Regions from separate parts of the Shinella sp. BE166 genome, predicted to be linked through region 2. Evidence: riboswitches for the same ligand, from Rfam matches in the RefSeq annotation. Region 2 holds a riboswitch; each other region holds the start of a gene.
The links. Region 2 has a riboswitch for cobalamin ahead of J2Y63_RS16755 (CbtB domain-containing protein). Riboswitches for the same ligand answer to the same signal wherever they lie in the genome.

Region 1: linked by a shared signal. The riboswitch ahead of fdhA (formaldehyde dehydrogenase, glutathione-independent) and the one ahead of J2Y63_RS16755 (CbtB domain-containing protein) in region 2 are both predicted to bind cobalamin.
Region 3: linked by a shared signal. The riboswitch ahead of bluB (5,6-dimethylbenzimidazole synthase) and the one ahead of J2Y63_RS16755 (CbtB domain-containing protein) in region 2 are both predicted to bind cobalamin.

The regions. Positions count from the first base shown of each region.
Region 1 is NZ_JBPEHL010000002.1:516,289-522,395, reverse strand. Features, by position in the region: gene J2Y63_RS06555 (vitamin B12-dependent ribonucleotide reductase) at 1-988, shown strand, start outside; gene J2Y63_RS06550 (histidine phosphatase family protein) at 1,090-1,671, shown strand; gene J2Y63_RS06545 (DUF6925 family protein) at 1,675-2,754, opposite strand; gene fdhA (formaldehyde dehydrogenase, glutathione-independent) at 2,821-4,011, opposite strand; cobalamin riboswitch at 4,201-4,402, opposite strand; gene metE (5-methyltetrahydropteroyltriglutamate--homocysteine S-methyltransferase) at 4,492-6,107, opposite strand, start outside.
Region 2 is NZ_JBPEHL010000006.1:75,859-81,965, reverse strand. Features, by position in the region: gene cobW (cobalamin biosynthesis protein CobW) at 1-1,017, opposite strand, end outside; gene cobU (bifunctional adenosylcobinamide kinase/adenosylcobinamide-phosphate guanylyltransferase) at 1,021-1,545, opposite strand; gene J2Y63_RS16760 (CbtA family protein) at 1,547-2,335, opposite strand; gene J2Y63_RS16755 (CbtB domain-containing protein) at 2,348-2,524, opposite strand; cobalamin riboswitch at 2,572-2,940, opposite strand; gene J2Y63_RS16750 (peptidoglycan-binding domain-containing protein) at 3,012-4,985, opposite strand; gene J2Y63_RS16745 (cobyric acid synthase) at 5,127-6,107, opposite strand, start outside.
Region 3 is NZ_JBPEHL010000006.1:216,746-222,852, forward strand. Features, by position in the region: gene J2Y63_RS17425 (NAD+ synthase) at 1-263, shown strand, start outside; gene J2Y63_RS17430 (hypothetical protein) at 266-592, shown strand; gene J2Y63_RS17435 (TolB family protein) at 607-1,434, shown strand; gene J2Y63_RS17440 (diguanylate cyclase domain-containing protein) at 1,565-3,076, shown strand; cobalamin riboswitch at 3,138-3,359, shown strand; gene bluB (5,6-dimethylbenzimidazole synthase) at 3,405-4,097, shown strand; gene J2Y63_RS17450 (DUF2865 domain-containing protein) at 4,090-5,193, opposite strand; gene J2Y63_RS17455 (phytanoyl-CoA dioxygenase family protein) at 5,489-6,107, shown strand, end outside.

The DNA of each region.
Region 1 (6,107 bases), on a different contig from region 2:
ACCCGCTGCCGCCCAGGCCGTCACCGTCACGGAAAAGATCGTCGAGCGCATCGTCGAACGCCTGATCCGCGACCGCGAAAAACTGCCGAACCGCCGTCAGGGCTACACCCAGAAGGCCGTCGTCGGCGGGCACAAGGTCTATCTGCGCACCGGCGAATTCGGCGATGGCCGCCTCGGCGAGATCTTCATCGACATGCACAAGGAAGGCGCCGCCTTCCGTGCCATGATGAACAACTTCGCCATCGCCATCTCGCTGGGTCTCCAGTATGGCGTGCCGCTCGAAGAATATGTGGAGGCCTTCACCTTCACCAAGTTCGAGCCGGCCGGCATGGTGCAGGGCAATGACGCGATCAAGAACGCCACGTCGATCCTCGACTACGTGTTCCGCGAACTCGCCGTCTCCTATCTCGGCCGCCACGACCTCGCCCATGTCGATACGTCGGACTTCTCCAACACGGCACTCGGCAAGGGCATCCAGGAAGGCAAGACCAACCTGATCTCCACCGGCTGGACCCGAGGCCACAAGCCGACGCTCGTCCAGGGCGGCCAGGCCGGCGAGCGGGCGCTCGGCGAACCTAAGGGTGCGGCAACCGCAGCCCCCGCCAAGGCATCGTCCGGCAGCAACGTCACCTCGTTTGCCGGCAATGCCGCGCGCAAGCTGGAGCCGGCCGTCGCCATCTCCACCTCGGAAATCGTCGCCTTCAAGCGCGATTACGAGGAGCGTGCCGCCGAAGTCGCGGACGAGGTCGCCGAGGAGGCCGCGGACGGCGCAGTCGAGAGCGTCACCGCCCTCTTCTCCGACAAGGCCGCCGCCGAAGCCGCCAGCGCCAAGGCCGACGCCAAGAAGCTCGAAGCCGAACGCCGCATGCGCTCGATCGCCCAGGGCTACACCGGCAACATGTGCTCCGAGTGCCAGAACTTCACGATGGTGCGCAACGGCACCTGCGAAAAGTGCGACACCTGCGGCGCCACCAGCGGCTGCAGCTGATCACAGCATCCCATGACATTTCCTTCCGGGCAGGCAACTGCCCGGAAGGGGTTTTCGGAACAAAGCATAAACTCCACGACGACAGGCAAGCCGTGCAAGACGTGAGCGGAAAAACAAACCGCATCCGGGCGACCCGCCTGACCCTGCTCAGCCGCGGCGCGACCGCGTCAAATCAGCAGCCGCGTTTTTTCTCCGACGAGCCAATCCTTGCCAAAGAGCTTGAACGCGCAACACAGCTCGCGTGTGCCCTTCCCACCTTCGAAGACGTGTTGCATGCCCCCGAGGCCAGCGCCGCCGAGACGGCCGTGGCCTTCTCATCGAAGCCGACGCTTTGTGAGGCGCTGCGGGATGTCGATTATGGGCGGTGGAACGGGTTGGCGGTGGCCGATGTCGCGGCCGACGATCTCCAGCGCTGGATGGCGGACCCGTCGGCGGCGCCGCATGGCGGCGAAAGCTTCGAGCAGGTGCGCGAGCGTGTGGCCGCCTGGCTGGATGGGTTGCATGGGACCGGAGGACGCCGGCTCGCCGTCACGCATGGCATCGTGCTGAAGATCGTTCTCGCCCATGTTCTCGGCGCACCGCTGACGTCGGTCTGGCGTGTCGATGTCGAGCCGCTCGGTTCGCTCTCGCTGACGAGCGATGGCCGGCGCTGGGCCTTGCGGCACTTCGGATCGGCGGCGTAGCCGTCAGCCCGCTGCGGCCAGGGTCGCGGGATCCTGCCATTCGGCAGCGGCGTGGCCCGGTATATCCGCGTCCGTCTCGGCTCCGTCCGACACACGGTCCAGAACCTCCCGCCATTGCGACACCAGGCTAAGATAGGTGCGGCTTCCGAACCGCTCGGCGAGCCGATATTGCTGGCGCAGCGTTATGCGCACCGTCGCGCGGCTGAAACGGTCGGACTGGGCGGGGAAGTCATCGGGCTCCATCCGCCTTGCCAGCCCGTCCAGCACCGCCTTGCGCAGGAGCGGCAGGTCCGGGCGGGCGAAGCGCTCGAACAGCGCCTGGAAGCGGGCATGGGCGTCGATGTCGAATTTCAGGTCGCGGCCGAGCGTATCCATCACGGGATTGGCCGGGTGCAGATAACCGAGCGGGACGTGATATTTCGGGATCGGCGTGTTGGCCGAATGGGTGCGGCCCGACCGCAGCAAATGCGGCAGCAGGTGCGTGTGCGGCCCGGCGGGCGAGACGCCGCCGGTCTCCGGCCCGCCGATCTTCTGGAAAACCTCGATGCGGCCGATCCGGGTCAGTGCGACCCGATGAGGATGGGCCGTCATGAGGGCGGCGCTCACCGGATTTCCGGGATCGAAGAGGCTGCGCCCGGCATGGGCGCGCAGAAGGGTGATCAGGTCCGTGTCTGCCGTGCGGATGCAGAAGTCGCATTGCGGCAGCGCCAGCCCGATATCGAACAGCACCGCTTTCCTGTCCGTGGGACGCACCGCCTCCGCGTCGGCCCCGAGCTCCGTCAGGACCTTGCGCCCCTCCATCGCCGAATCCCTTTCGGGCAGGCAGAGCGCCACGCCGTGGCTCCATCGCTGCGGCTTCGCGCTGAGCGTCTCATAGGCGACCGGAACGACCTGCTCGACCATGTCGGCGTTCAGCCGCATGGCGCCGCGCGATGTCGCGCGCACGAACATCGTCGGCGCGTCGGCCTCCAGATATTCGCCCCAATCCTGGTGGAACTCGGCGACGGCGCCGAAGGAGCCCATGCTCCACCCTGCCCTCGCGTCGACGAGGTGGTCTATCAAGACATCCCGGAGATCCGCCATGGTCGTTTCATCCTTCATCCGTGATTTGCGTGCGCCGGCGGAAACACCCGCCGGCGCACCCGGCCGTCAGGCGGCCTTCAACAGGTCCCCATGCGGGTCGAGCACGAATTTCGTGGCCGCTCCCTGGTCGAAACTCTCGTAGCCCTGCACGGCATCGTCGAGCGCAATGATCTTCGCGTTGACGATGTCGGCGATCGGCAGCCGGTCGTGCAGGATCGCCTGCATGAGCTGCCGGTTGTACTTCAGCACGGGCGTCTGGCCGGTGTGGAAGGACTGCGCCTTGGCCCAGCCGAGGCCGAAGCGCAGCGACAGGCTGCCGACCTTTGCAGCACTATCGACCGCGCCGGGATCCTCGGTGACATAGAGGCCGGGAATGCCGATGGAGCCCGCAGCGCGGGTGATCTCCATCATCTGGTTGAGTACGATGGCCGGCTGCTCGCCGCCCGCATGGCCGCGCGCCTCGAAACCCACCGCGTCGATGGCGCTGTCGACCTCGTCGGTGCCGACCACTTCGGCGATCATGTCGCCCAGCCGATCGCTCTTGGAAAGGTCGATCGGCTCGAAGCCGACCCTTGCGGCATGCGCCAGGCGATCCTTGTTGAAATCACCGATCATCACGACCGCAGCACCGAGGATGCGCGCGGAGGCGGCCGCGGCCAAGCCGACCGGGCCGGCGCCCGCCACGTAGACCGTGGAGCCGACGCCGACGCCCGCGCGCACCGCACCGTGGAAGCCCGTCGGCAGGATATCGGACAGCATGGTGAGGTCGCGGATCTTCGCCATCGCCTTGTCGCGGTCGGGGAATTTCAGGAGGTTGAAATCCGCATAGGGGATGGTGACGTAGCGCGCCTGGCCGCCGATCCAGCCGCCCATGTCGACATAGCCATAGGCGCCGCCGGCGCGCGACGGGTTCACCGTCAGGCAGACGCCGGTATCCTGCGACTTGCAGCAGCGGCAGCGCCCGCAGGCCACATTAAACGGCACGGACACGATATCGCCGACCTGCAGCATCTCCACGTCGATGCCCTTCTCGATGACCTCGCCGGTGATCTCGTGGCCCAGCACGAGGCCGGGCATGGCCGTGGTGCGGCCGCGCACCATGTGCTGGTCGGAGCCGCAGATATTGGTGGAAATCACCTTGAGTATCACGCCGTGCTCGATGCGCCGGCCATCCGGCGCCTCCAGCTTCGGGTCGTCGATGTCGCGCACTTCCACCTTGCCGGGGCGCATGTAGACGACGCCTCTGTTCCTGCTCATATCCGTCTCCTCCTCAGTTGAACGCCGTTCCGGCCCGCAGATGCGCGGGCAGGATCTGGTCGGAACGCCGACGCGCATCGCCAATGGGCGAATGCGGACCGTGTCTTTCGACGAAAGGATGGAAAAGAGGAGGAACAGGGCGGCCCGAACGAGACGCCTATTCGCCTCTCGATCGCCCACCGCAATCGGTCGAGTCTTGGGTTCAAGGCTGGTTTCCGGGCTCCAGAACCGTCCTTCCGGACACTCTCGGCGCCTTCCCAGCCTGCTGGCCAGTGGCATTTGCCGAGATTTTGGTTCCGCTACCGTTGCGGGGGCAGCGCCGGTTTTAGACCGGCTTCCCAATTATCCATCCCGACAACGCCGGAATGGCACCCTGAACAGGCCCAACAAACCACGCGCAGGACGAAATGACCTTCGGGAATACGACATCCTCGATAGAAGCAACGACACGGCCCGGCCTTGCGGCCGGGCCACGCGTTGTTACTGCGCCGCCCGTCGCAGTTCGGCGGCGGCTGCCACCATGTTGACGAGGGCTGGCTTGACCTCCTCCCATTTCCGGGTCTTCAGGCCGCAATCGGGATTGATCCAAATCTGGCGATCCTGAAGGCGCTCGCGGGCGAGCGACAAGAGATCGGTCATCTCTTTCACCTCCGGCACCCGCGGCGAGTGGATGTCGTAGACGCCGGGGCCGATCTCGTTCGGATATTCAAAGTTCCGGAAGGCATCGAGCAGTTCCATCTTCGAGCGCGACGTCTCGATGGAGATGACATCGGCATCCATGGCGGCGATCGCGGAGATGATGTCGTTGAACTCCGAATAGCACATGTGGGTGTGGATCTGGGTGCCATCCGCCACGCCGCTTGCGCAAAGGCGGAAGGATTCGACGGCCCAGTCGAGATAGTGCTGCCAGTCCTTGTGGCGGAGCGGCAGGCCTTCGCGAAGGGCTGCCTCGTCGATCTGGATCAGTTTCGCGCCGGCCTTTTCGAGATCGACGACCTCGTCGCGGATGGCAAGGGCGATCTGTCGGCATGTCGCGCTACGGGCGATATCGTCGCGCACGAAGGACCAGTTGAGGATCGTCACCGGGCCGGTCAGCATGCCCTTCACCGGCTTGTCGGTGAGGGACTGCGAATATTGCCACCAGCGCACCGTCATCGGGTTCGGCCGCGAGACGTCGCCGAAGATGATCGGCGGGCGGACGTAGCGCGAGCCGTAGCTCTGCACCCAGGCATGCTGCGTGAAAGCGAATCCGGATAATTGCTCGCCGAAATATTGCACCATGTCGTTGCGCTCGAATTCGCCGTGCACGAGCACGTCGAGGCCGATCTCCTCCTGCCAGCGGATGGCGGTTTCTGTTTCCTTCTGCAGGAAGGTTTCGTAGTCCGCGTAGCTCAACATTCCCTTGGCATGGGCGGAGCGCGCCTTGCGAACGTCGCTCGTCTGCGGGAACGAGCCGATCGTCGTCGTCGGGAACAGCGGCAGCCTGATCGCCGCCGACTGGATCCGGCGGCGCGTTTCGAAGGCGCTCGCGCGCGTCTTCATGCCCGCGTCGATGCCGGCAATGCGGCCCTGCACCAGCGGGTCGGTCACCTTCGGCGATGCGGCGCGGGCGGCGATGGCCCGCGAAGCGTCGTCCAGGGTTTGTCGAGCGGCATCCTTGCCCTGTGCAAGGCCCTTGCCGAGCGTCGCAAGCTCGCCAAGCTTCTGCGTCGCGAAGGCAAGCCAGGTCTTGAGGTCGGAGTCGAGCGCCGTTTCGAGATCGAGGTCGATCGGCACATGCAGCAGTGAGCACGCGGCGGCGATTTCGACCGCATCGGCGCCGCGGGCGGAAACGACCGGGGCCATTCGGTCGAGGATGGACGCGAGGTCCGCCCGCCAGATGTTGCGCCCGTCGATCACGCCGAGCGACAGGACCTGGTCCGCACGCACGGTCTGCACGACCGCGTCGAGCTGGTCCGGCGCGCGCGCAAGATCGACATGGAGGCCGGCGACCGGCAGGGCGGCAACAGCCGAAAGATTATCCGCGAGCGCGCCAAAATAGGTCGTGAGCATCAGCTTCAGGCCGGGTGCCGCCTTGGCGAAGCCTTCATAGGCGA
Region 2 (6,107 bases):
CGCTTCGTCCATGTCGTGCAGGCCGATGACGACGAAGCGGGTGCCGCGGTTTTCGCCCGGCGTCCAGGCGCGTTCGAAATAGCTGTCGATGCGGCTGCCGACGGCCTGGACAAGCAGGCGCAGCGGCTTGCCGGGCACATCGGCAAAACCCTTGAGGCGCAGCACGTCGTGTTCGGCGATCACGCCCTTGAGGCGCTCGATGAAGACGGCCGGGTCGGCAATGGCACCGAGTTCCACGACAAAACTGTCGAACTCGTCGTGGTCGTGCTCCTCGCCGTTCTCATGCTCCAGTTCATGGTGCGACTTGCGGTTGGCGATGTCGTCTTCCGTGCCGATGCCGAGGCCGAGCAGCACGGCGGCGGCGACTTCACCGTTCTTCGCCTCGATCATCGTGGGCTTGCGAACCGTGCGGGAGGCGACTTCGTCGCGCACGATCTGGAGGCCGGCGGCGTCGATCAGGTCCGTCTTGTTGAGAATGATGAGGTCGGCGGCCGTGAGCTGATCCTCGAACAGTTCTTCGAGCGGGCTTTCGTGGTCGAGGTTGTCGTCCTCGACGCGCAAAGCATCCACCTTGTCATGATCGTCGGCAAAGCGCCCGGCGGCGACGGCGGCGCTGTCCACCACGGTGATGACACCGTCGACCGTCACCTGCGTCTTGATTTCCGGCCAGTTGAAGGCGGCGACGAGCGGCTGCGGCAAAGCGAGGCCGGAGGTCTCGATGACGATGTGGTCCGGGCGGTTTTCGCGCTCCAGCAGCTTCGACATGGTGGGGATGAAATCGTCCGCGACGGTGCAGCAGATACAGCCGTTGGTGAGTTCGATGATATCGTCCTCGGTGCAGGCTTCCGCACCGCAACCCTTCAGCACGTCGCCGTCCACGCCGAGATCGCCGAACTCGTTGATGATGAGCGCGATGCGTTTTCCGCCGGCGTTCTGCAGCAGGTTGCGGATCAGCGTCGTCTTGCCCGCGCCGAGGAAGCCGGTGATGACGGTGGCGGGGATTTTCTGTTGCAGCATGACTCAACCCTTCATTTTCAGCGGCAATCCGGCCGCGACGAAATAGACTTCTGGCACGAGGGCGGCCACTTGCTGGTGGAGCCGCCCGGCATGGTCGCGGAATTCGCGCGCCATGCGGTTTTCCGGCACGATGCCGAGGCCGACCTCGTTGGAAACGAAGACCAGCCGGCCCGGCGCGCCGTCGATCGCTTCCGCGAGGCCGGCAAATTCCGCGGCCATGTCGCGTTCCTCCAGCATCAGGTTGGTGACCCAGAGCGTCAGGCAATCGACGAGTATCGCCCGGTCCGCTCGTGCCAAACCCCTGATACGGGCGGCGAGCGCAAGCGGCTCCTCATGGGTTTGCCAGCCGTCGCCGCGATCCTCGCGGTGTTTGGCGATGCGCTGGCGCATCTCATCGTCCCATGCGCGGCCGGTGGCGATGTAATGACGCGAAAGGCCGGTCTCGGCGACCAGCCTTTCGGCAAAAGCGGATTTTCCGGAACGCGCACCGCCCAGAACCAGGACGGCTCCGGGCGATGTCTGTGCCATATCAGGCGGCCTTGGCGATCTTCTCGTTGGCAAAACCCAGCGAGAGGCCGAGCACGATCCAGAAGAACAGCGTCGTGGCCAGCGCCGCGACGGCGAACTCCGCGCCGAGAACGGCCGGAACATTGCTGGAAATGTCGCCCGGCTGCGGCGCGCCGTAGACCTGCGGCGCCGCAATCAGCACGATGCCGGCGATCTTGGCGACGATGCCGTCCTTGAGGAAGAGCAGGTAAAGCCCCGCCGCCGAAAGCACGATGGTCGCAACCCACCAGACCTGGCGGTCGCCGAGATCGGCGGCCGGGAAGCCCGGAAGTTCCGGCGGCAGGCCGATGGCCGGCAGCATGTGCACGGCAAGCCAGCCGGCTGCACCCCACAGCGCACCGTTCGCCACCGTGATCGGATGGCCGGAAACGAGGCTGAAGCCGGCGAGCAGCAGGGCAAAGCCCGAGCCGGTCACGAGGTTTGCCAGCAGCGTGCCGGAGAACCGGCTCATGCCGAACATGATGCCGCCCTCTTCGTGCTCTTCGCCCTCATGGGCGTAGGCGACGGAGATCGGCGAGAAGGACGAAGCCACATCCAGAAGGACGTCGCCGAGCGACGAATGCTCCTGCGTCTGGGTGGCGCCATCGGTGGAGGGCGTGGTGCCTTCGGTGGCCGGCGCGGTTTCGCCGCCGCCCTCGAATTCCTCCGCATGGAGAATGAGCGGCACGACTCGCGCCTCCTGGGCGGCTGTCATGAGCACGCCGGAGAACAGCCCGGCCACCAGGGCGGCCAGGAGATAACGAACGATCATGTCAAAAACTCCTTAGTGGCAGGGAAAGCCGTAGGAGTGACGGGTGTCGTGCGCCGTGTCGTGCAGCACGGCCGAATTCGCGAGGCCCGCGCCGAACACCAAGAAAGCGCCGATCAGAAGCGCGAAAACGCCGGCAACAAGGCGGTCGTTTGCGGAAAGGGTAACAGAAGACGTTGAAGAAACAGCCATGACAACCTCCGTGCAGGCGTTGGGGAAGCCCCTCCCCAGGTCGGGCGAAATGCCCTCATCGGCTGGCAGGTCTCCTGGCTCGCGGCGTCCGGCGTTTTTCAACGCCTGCGGAACATTCTCACCTTCCCGGGCAAAAGCATCGCAAAAGGGTGGACGATTCGTAGACAGAGAGGCGTCCGGCCCCGGCTTATCGCGATGCCACCCAGTGGCTTTTCCGGCTGGTTTCCCCGGCACGGCCTGAAGCACCATTGCTTCCTCCCGCACGCAGATCCTGCCCTCCAGATGAACGTCCCTCGCCACTCTACAGTCGCGGGGTCGGCCGTGATTGCAGCGCCCTATTTGGGTCCGCCGCGTCACATTCCCATTTACTCCCCGATCCGTTTCCGGACCCGGGAACCATCCAATAATCCGGATGATTATGCTTCCGCATCGCGCAAGTCAATCGATCGGCAGCGGCATCGCCTGTGCTGAAACCGCCGTCGCCCGCTCAATAGCCCGGAATGATCACCAGACCGCCGCCATCGTTGTAGTAGCTGTCGCCGCGGTATTCGCGCTCTTCATAGTACCCGTCGACCGGGCCTTCGAGCACGTCATAGTCCTGCTGGTAGCGGCGTTGGCGGTTCTGGCGAGCCTCGGCATATTGCGCGGCCTGCCGCAGCGCGCGGTATTGCGGACGCGACAGGTAGCCATCGGCGCGATAGCCGGAAGAACCCTGCCAGGCGGCGATCGCCGAGCGGGTGCGCGGGCCGAAGACGCCGTCGACGCCGTAGGTATTGTAGCCGAGCGCGCTCAGGAAACGCTGGGCCTGCACGCGAATCGACCGGTCCATATAGGCCTCGCGGGGATCGACGATCGGCCGCTCCTCGATGGCCTGGCGCTCGGTGTCGATAATGGCCGTCTCGGTTTCCTGTTTCGGCGTCACGGCCTCCTCGCGCTTGGTATCGGCAAGAGCTGCGAGCCGTTCGCGGGCATCCCCAACGAAACGACCATTCGGATATTCGTCGAGATAGGCCTGGAACGATTCCTGCGTGCCGCCGAGCACGGCCTTCTCGAAGGTCTCTTCCTCGCGCTTCTTCGCGTCGTCGGCGCGCTCGATGGCGAGGCCGCGGTCCTTGCGCTCGGCGTCCTTTGTCTCGGTTTCGCGGGTGGCGGTCGCGGCTTCGCCGGTGTCGGCCCCCTCGGCTTCGGCATTGTCGGTGTCCGCCTGCTTTGCGGCTTCAGCAGCCTCTTCGGCGCGTTTTTCAGCCTCTTCGGCAAGGCGGGCGGCTTCCGCAGCCTTGGCCTCGGCATCCGCCGCAGCGCGTGCCGCTTCGGCCTTCAGCTTCTCCACTTCCGCGGCCTTTTCTTCCGCAAGCTTGCGCGCGGCGGCGGCCTCTTCCTGGATGCGGGCCTTTTCTTCGGCCGCGGCCTTCTCGGTCTCGATGCGCTTGGCTTCGGCCTCGCGGCGGGCGGTGGCTTCCTCTTCGGCCCGCGCCTTCTGCGCGGCCGCAGCCTCTTCGGCCTTCTGGCGTTCGGCTTCCGCCTTCAGGCGCGCCGTCTCTTCGGCCTTCGCCTTGTCCGCAGCCGCCTGGGCCTCTGCCTTCAGGCGCTCGGCCTCGGCGGCCTGTTCATCGGCCAGCTTGCGCGCAGCCGCTTCCTTCTGTTCCGCTTCCGCCTTCAGGCGGGCGGCCTCTTCGGTGCGGGCTTTTTCCGCGGCCGCGGCTTCCGCCTTTGCCTTCTCCTCGGCGGCGGCCTTTTCCGCGGCCAGTGCACGGGCGGCGGTTTCTTCTTCCGCCTTCTTCGCCTCGGCTTCCGCCTTCAGGCGGGCTTCTTCCGCAGCCGCCTTAGCCTTTTCGGCTTCGGCAGCCTTCTGCGCTTCCTCTTCAGCCTTCTTGGCCTCAGCTTCCGCCTTCAGGCGTGCCGTTTCGGCCTCCGCCTTGGCTTTATCGGCCTCGGCGGCTTTTTGTGCCTCTTCTTCAGCCTTCTTCGTCTCGGCCTCCGCCTTCAGGCGCGCCGCTTCCGCATCGGCCTTCGCCTTTTCGGCTTCGGCGGTTTTCCGGGCTTCTTCCTCAGCCTTGGCCTTTTCCGCAGCCGCCTGCTCTTCCGCCTTGGCCTTTTCGGCAGCGGCCGCCTGTTCCGCCTTGGCCTTGGCGTCCGCCTCGGCCTGCTCGGTGGAGGTGCCCGTCGTCTGCTTCACCTTGGCGGCGGCCTGCAATTCGGCGATGCGCAGGCGCGCCATCGAGGCGAAAGTGCCGTTCGGATATTGCTTCAGATAGGTTTCGTACTGCGTAAGGTCGCTGCCGGCGGAAACCTTCTGCCAGAGCGAAAATTCCTCTTCCCAGCGTTTTCCGGCGCTTCCGGCTTCCTTGCCGGTGGTGGCCTGGGCGAAGGCGATTGCCGGCTGGCCTGCGAGCGTCAGCCCAACGAGGCTTGCAAGGCCGATCCTCACCAGAACGGATCGTGCGAGAGGTCCAGAACCCATAGTCGTCTCACCCTTTCGAAGGCGCTGCGCCCGGCAACCGGGCGGATTTCCATCTGTCCTCGCACCGAATTCTGGCGCAACTTTGGTGCGGCAGGCCGGTCGTCGCAGGAACCCGATGGCTGAACGTTTCAGGGGCGCGATTTAATCAGCGCTGCCTAAAAGGCGGTCGAGCCAGGCCGGGTCGAGAACGGCCTCCAGCTCTGCCGCCACGCCATCCAGCGCCATGTCGACGCCTGCCCGATAATCGAAGCCGCCACCCTCGATGCCGAAGTCGGCGAGCAGCCGCGCCCGGTAGGCATCGCTCGAAAGCAGGCCGTGCAGATAGGTGCCCATCACCCGGCCATCCGGCGAGACTGCGCCATCCGCCCGCCCGTCGATGCTGACGGCGGGACGCAGCGCATCCGGCCCGGTGGTGCGGCCGAGGTGGATTTCGTAGCCCTCCAGCGGCACGTCATATTGCAGCGAGCGGGCCGTGCTGTTGCGCACGGTCTTTTCCGGCGCCATTTCCGTTTCGACCGCCAGCAGCCCGAGGCCTTCGACCTCGCGATCGCTGCCCTCGATGCCGAGCGGATCGGTGACGCGGTGGCCCAGCATCTGGTAACCGCCGCAGATGCCGATGACGCGGCCGCCGCGGCGCATATGCATCGCGAGGTCCCTGTCCCAGCCTGCCGCGCGGAAATCGCCGAGGTCGGAAATGGTGGATTTCGAGCCGGGCAGCACGACGAGCCCGGCGTCGGCCGGAAACCGCTCGCCCGGCCGCACGAAGACAAGGTCCACCTGCGGCTCGGCCTTCAGCGGGTCGAGATCGTCGAAATTGGCAATGCGCGGCAGCACCGGCACGGCCACTTTCAAAGCGCCGCCACCGCCCTTGGCGAGCCGTTCCAGCACGACCGAATCCTCGGCCGGCAGGCGCGCGGCGTCCTTCAGCCAAGGCACGACGCCGAAACAGGGCCAGCCGGTGAAGCGGCCGATCTCGGTAATGCCGTCGTCGAACAGCGTCACGTCCCCGCGGAACTTGTTGATGAGGTAGCCGGTCACCATGCGCCGGTCTTCCTCCGGCAGGATGGCATGCGTGCCGACCAGCGAGGCGATCACGCCGCCGCGGTCGATGTCGCCGACGAG
Region 3 (6,107 bases), 140 kb from region 2:
GCCCCAACCAGACCGACCAGGATTCGCTGCCGCCCTATCCGGTGCTCGACGACATCCTCGAATGCCTCGTCGAAAAGGAGATGAGCACCGAGGAGATCGTCTCGCACGGCCATGACGTGGCGACGGTGCATCGCATCGAGCACCTGCTCTACATCGCCGAATACAAGCGCCGCCAGTCGGCGCCGGGCGTGAAGATCACCAAGAAGAACTTCGGCCGCGACCGCCGCTACCCGATCACCAACCGGTTCCGGGATCGGGGCTGAACATGGAGGCGCGCTCCAGCGAGCCGGGCGGTGATGAAAACCGCCCGGATTTCACGACGGAGGAAATCAGGCTCATCCGGTTGTGGTCGCTGAGCGACATGTCGGCCGGCCGGCAGGTTTCGGCGCAGGTCGCCTATTTCGCAACACCGGCAGTGTTCGGCATCTACGGCCTTGCGACCGGCAGCCTTGTCATCGTCGGCGTGGCCTTTACCTGCATCCTTTTGTTGTTGGTCTGGGGTTTCGTTTCGACTTGGCGCGACCAGAGCAATGTCGTGCTGATGCAATCGATCTGCCGGAAGCTGTTGCCGGCGGTGGATGAGCAGCGATAACGGCAGGAGAAATCATGCGCAGTTCCGTCGAAATCCACAACATTGTCACCGGCGAAACGCGGATTGTCTGGCAGACGGAGCGGCTTGTCGAGGCGCCGAATTTTTCGCGGGATGGGCGTTTCCTGGTCATCAACGGTGACGGGTCGCTGTATCGCCTTTCAGTCGACGGCGGCGAACCGGTGCAGATCGACACCGGGTTTGCAACGCTTTGCAACAACGATCATGGGCTTTCGCCCGATGGCACGTTGCTGGCGATCAGCGACAAGGTGGAATTCGGCAAGTCGGCGATCTATGTGCTGCCGGCGGAAGGCGGGACGCCGCGGCTGGTGACTCCGAACCTGCCGTCCTATTGGCATGGCTGGTCGCCGGATGGGGCGACGTTCGCCTATTGCGGCATCCGCGACGATCTCTTCGATATCTACACGATCCCGGTCGCCGGCGGCGAGGAGCGTCGGCTGACATTTGGCGAGGGGCGCAATGACGGGCCGGATTATTCGGCGGATGGCGACTGGATCTATTTCAATTCCAGCCGCACCGGCCGCATGCAGATCTGGCGGGTGCGGCCAAATGGCAGCGAGCCGACGCGCATCACCGACAGCCCCTATGGCGACTGGTTCCCGCATCCTTCGCCCGATGGCCGGCACTTGCTGGTGCTTTCCTATGATGGCGATGTCTTCGACCATCCGCGCGATCTTAGCGTGCGCCTGCGCCTGATGGACATGGATGGCGGCAATGCGCGCGTCCTTTTCGAGCTTTTCGGCGGGCAGGGCACGATGAACGTGCCGAACTGGGCGCCGGACGGCGAAAAATTCGCCTTCGTGCGCTACGCGCCGGCCGCCTGATCTCCCGATATCCGGTGAGCGCAAGTTAAGTTTTTGCTCACCAGCCCGCTTAAGCGATTTTTGCCGTCTTGCCTGTAGCCTTTGTTCAACAATGTCCGGAAAACCGGGCGGGGGACAGGCAGGGGCAGAGATGACGAGCAAAGCGGAAGAAAGCCGCGCGACACGGCGACGCGGTGTTGGTTTGGTGATCCGGACGGCGGCCGTGATGATCGTGCTGCTGTTCGGCGCCGCCAATTACCTCGTGCTCGATTACGCGATCGAGCGGGCCGACAGTTTCGTTGCCGAGACCGAGCGCACGCTGGTGCGCAACGAGTTCGGCCACCAGATCGACCAGGTCGTGCAGTACCAGAGCCAGCTTTCCTTCTGGGACAAGAGCTTCAACGAACTGGCCGATGGCATGCCGGGCGACGCCTTCGTGCGGGACCAGCTGCGTGACTGGATGTGGTCCGACTTCGGTTTCTCCTGGATGATCTTCGCTTCGCCGGACGGCGAAAAGGTGCTCGGCGTTTATCGCGGGGAAAAGGTTTCCGAGAGCAAGGCGCGCGAAAAGCTGCATTGGGTGAGCGATCTCACCCACAAGGCCGAGCGCAAGTATCGTGAGGCGCTCTCGCCGGACCGCGGCGGCTGGCAGGTGGCGCGCGCGAAGGAGGATCCCGACCTCCTGACCCCGGCGCTGCCGGAAATCCATGTCACCGGCATGCGCCTCATCGACCGCGTCATGAGCATCGTCGTCGTGCAGGCCGTCGTTCCGAAGTCGCTCTATATCCCGGCCCACCGGCTGGAGCCGACACTGCTCATCACCGTCAAGCCGGTCTCGAAAAAGATGCTGGCGAACACCGAGCGACGACTCGGCGTGCACGATCTCGGCTTTACCCCCATCGTGACGCAGGAGCCGGGGCTGGTAATGACGCCGGTCGGCGCCGATGCCTACAATCCCATGGTCGCCTCCTGGCGGCCGAATATGCCGGGCTCCTTCGTCTGGCGCTCGGCGCTGCCGCAGATCGCGATGTTCGTGCTGGTCTTCGCCGGCGTCATGCTCTTCGTCACGCTGCGCTTCTCTGCCCTCATCAAGGCGCTCCAGCGCAGCGAGGCGAAAAACGCCTTCCTCGCGCGGCATGACACGCTGACGGGGCTGAAGAACCGCAGCGGCTTCGACGAGGAGGTGCGCCGCGCCATCCGCAGGGGCGAGACCAAGCCCTTCGCCATTCTCGCGCTCGACCTCGACAAGTTCAAGGCGGTCAACGACCGGCATGGCCATGCGGCCGGTGACGCCGTGCTCCAGGCCGTCGCCCGGCGGTTTTCCGATCGTATCGGCAAGCAGGGCTGTGTCGCCCGCCTCGGCGGCGACGAATTCTCCGTGCTCCTCACCGGCGAGCGAAGCCACGAGGCTCTGCTGGAGCTTGCCGGCAGCCTCGTGCGCGATACGCAGGTGCCGATCGCCTATGACGGCCAGTTGCTGGTCATCGGCGGCAGCGCCGGGATCGCGCAGTTCCCGCAGCACGGCGGCTCCGTGCATGACGTGATGGTGATGGCGGATGCTGCGCTCTACGCCGCCAAGAACGCCGGCCGAAACCGCGCCGTCCATGCGGATCATGTCGGCCAGGAGATGATTATCGAGGCCGGCGAGGCGCGCGCGGCCTGATATAGGGCGCTGACAGGCCGGTGCGCGGCGCGGGCAGGCTTGATCGCGCCGCCAAGCCATGCGCATATCGTTTCCGTCAGGTGCCTGCGTTTCGCAGGAGAATCGGGAATCCGGTGCGGGCGAGAGCCTCAAGTCCGGAACGTGCCCAGCGCTGTGACGGGGATGGTTCGCACCGTAAAAGCTTGAATCGATTCAGGCTTTTGCCACTGGTTGTTCAACCGGGAAGGCAGGTGCGGGGCGCGTGACCCGAAGTCAGAAGACCGGCCTGGCAAGATTGACCGAACCGCGCGGACGGCGGAAGGTTGTGCGCATTGTTGGGGAGATGACGATGCGAGCCGAACCGTGCGACCGTCTGGTCGGGGCGGGCGCCTTTTCCAGCGAGGACAAGGCCGCCGTCTACCATGCCATCGAAACGCGCCGCGACGTGCGCGACCAGTTTCTGCCCGATCCCTTGCCGAACGATCTCGTGGGCCGCCTGCTGCACGCCGCCCACAGCGCGCCCTCGGTCGGCTTCATGCAGCCGTGGAATTTTCTGCTGGTGCGCAGCGAGGCGACCCGGCGCGCGGTGCATGCCGCCTTCCTGAAGGCGAATGCGGAAGCGGCGGCGATGTTCGACGGCGACCGCCAGACGCAGTATCGTGCGTTGAAACTCGAAGGCATCCTGAAGGCGCCGCTGTCGATCTGCGTCACCTGCGACCCGACGCGCGGCGGGACCGTCGTTCTGGGGCGCACGCACAATCCGCGCATGGATGTCTATTCCACGGTCTGTGCGGTGCAGAACCTCTGGCTTGCGGCGCGGGCGGAAGGGGTGGGCGTCGGCTGGGTCAGCATCTTCCACGACAGCGACATCCGAAACATCCTCGGCATTCCAGACCATGTCGAGATCGTCGCCTGGCTCTGCGTCGGCCTGGTCGACCGCCTCTATGCCGAGCCGGAGCTTGCGGTGAAGGGATGGCGGCAGCGCCTGCCGCTGGAGGACCTGGTGTTTGAGGAGCGCTGGCCGGACGCGGGCGTCAGTTGACGCCGGCATCGGCCGGGCGGCCGAGGTCGATGGCGGATTCGTTGGCCGGCAGGAAAACCGGACCGACCGTGCGCACCTTGCTCTTCGCCGGGTCGTAGTCGCGTTCCTCGACCTTCACCGGCAGCTTGGCCGGCGTCTCGTCCTTCTTCGGCAGCGTGTGGATGGTGGTGATCGAGCCGCCTTGCTCGTCGCTATCCCTGCCGGTGTTCGCTGTCTCGTTGCCCTTCAGCGCCTTCTCGCGCTTGATCATCTCTTGGTAATAGGCCGAGAGGTTGCAGCCGCAGGCGCCGGGCTTGGAGAGGTCGCGCGTGCGATAGGAGAAGGCGTTCGGCATTTCGTAATAGGGCCGGCCGGTGACCGTTGAGGTCATCTGGTCCGTCTCCTGGCCGTTCGTCATCGACTGGTAGAACAGTTCGGTCTGCGTCTCGGGGCACATCATCGCGCAAACCTGCTGGTCGCGGCGGAAATCGAGCGGGGTTGCGCCCGACGAGATCGGGAAGAAGCCGCCGTCGCAGGTGCGCACGCAGACGGTGCGCAGGTTGCCATGGCCGGAGCCGCCGCCGAGCGAGCGCAGTTGCAGGCGCTCGCTGCCCTCCGGCGTGGTGCCGAGCGGGAGCGTGCGTTTTTCATCGAGCGTGCGCAGCGTTTCGGTCGCCGCAATCGGCACCACCTTCGCTTCGTCATTGCAGCCGTTGCTTGCGAGCAGCGCGGTCAGGCGGGTGCGCTTGCCCTGCGACGAGGTGCCGCCGGCAAATTCGCGGCGCTTCTTGTCAAGGATGTCGAGGTTGCGCTCCATCTTGCCGATGACCGTCGAGAGCGTGTCGCAGGCCGCCGCATTGGCGCCGCCGACGACGATGATGCTGCCGCCCGAGCAGCCGAGCCGGCGCTGGTCGCTCTTGGCCTTGCGAAGCTGGATGTTCTGGCGGGCGATGGCACCGGCATATTTGCGCGCGCTCGCCGTATCGACCACCACCTTGGGCAGGTTCGCAAGCTCCGCCTGGATCTGCTCGCACACCGCCGCTGCCGCCGTGCCGCCTGAAAACAGAAGCGGTAAGCCGGTCGCAACGGCAAACAGAAGGCGGCTCAAACCTTTCAAATTGACGATCCTGTGAAACTGTCGGGGCCGCGATCCGGCCGCATAAGCATATCCTATCATAGGCTGCATGAAGGGAAGCGCAACGTGCTCCCGCATTTGTGATTAATGCGCGCGGGAAAATATGAGTTGCGTATTCATCTTTTTGCCTGCTGCCCGCAATTGATCTCGTCGGGGGCTTGGTGTAGCACTCTGCGCACATACAACAGCCGGTTATGCGCCCTTCGCCGCGCAGCCGCCGTTCGGCGGAAGACCGGCCCTTCACAGGCAGGTGAACATGCGGATTTCGTCAGTTTTGTTGAGCCCATTCTACGCGCTCCAGCTCGCATCCGGCGCAAAATCCTTCGCCGACAATCCCGTCATCGGCAGCAAATGGCTGAACCGCAAGGGATTGCACGAGAAGCGCGTCTCGCTCGCCATGCGCATAGCGGCCTGGCGCCGCACCAAGCTGGAAAAGCTCGTTGCCCCGGAATACCGCCGGCAATATGCCGAAAACGGCTTCGTGAAGATCGAAGACTTTCTGTCGCCCGAGGTTTTTGCCGCTGTCACCCGCGAGATCGCCGAGCGCGATTTCGAGCGTTACGACATGCTGCAGGGCGAGACCGTCACCCGCCGCGCCATCATCGACGACAGCGATCTGGAAAGCCTGCCGGGCTTCAAGGCCGCGCGCAACGATCCGCGCGTGACCAATCTGCTGCGCTACGTTTCCTCACATGACGGCCAGCCGCTGCTCGTCGTGCAGGTGGTGATGGCGCTGCCGTCGGTCGTCACGCAGGGCTCGACGGACCCGCAGACAGCGCTGCACAGCGATACGTTCCAGCCGACCGCCAAGGCCTGGCTGTTCCTGCGCGATGTCGGCGAGGAAGACGGTCCGTTCTCCTATGTGCCGGGCTCGCACGAGATGACGCCGCAGCGCC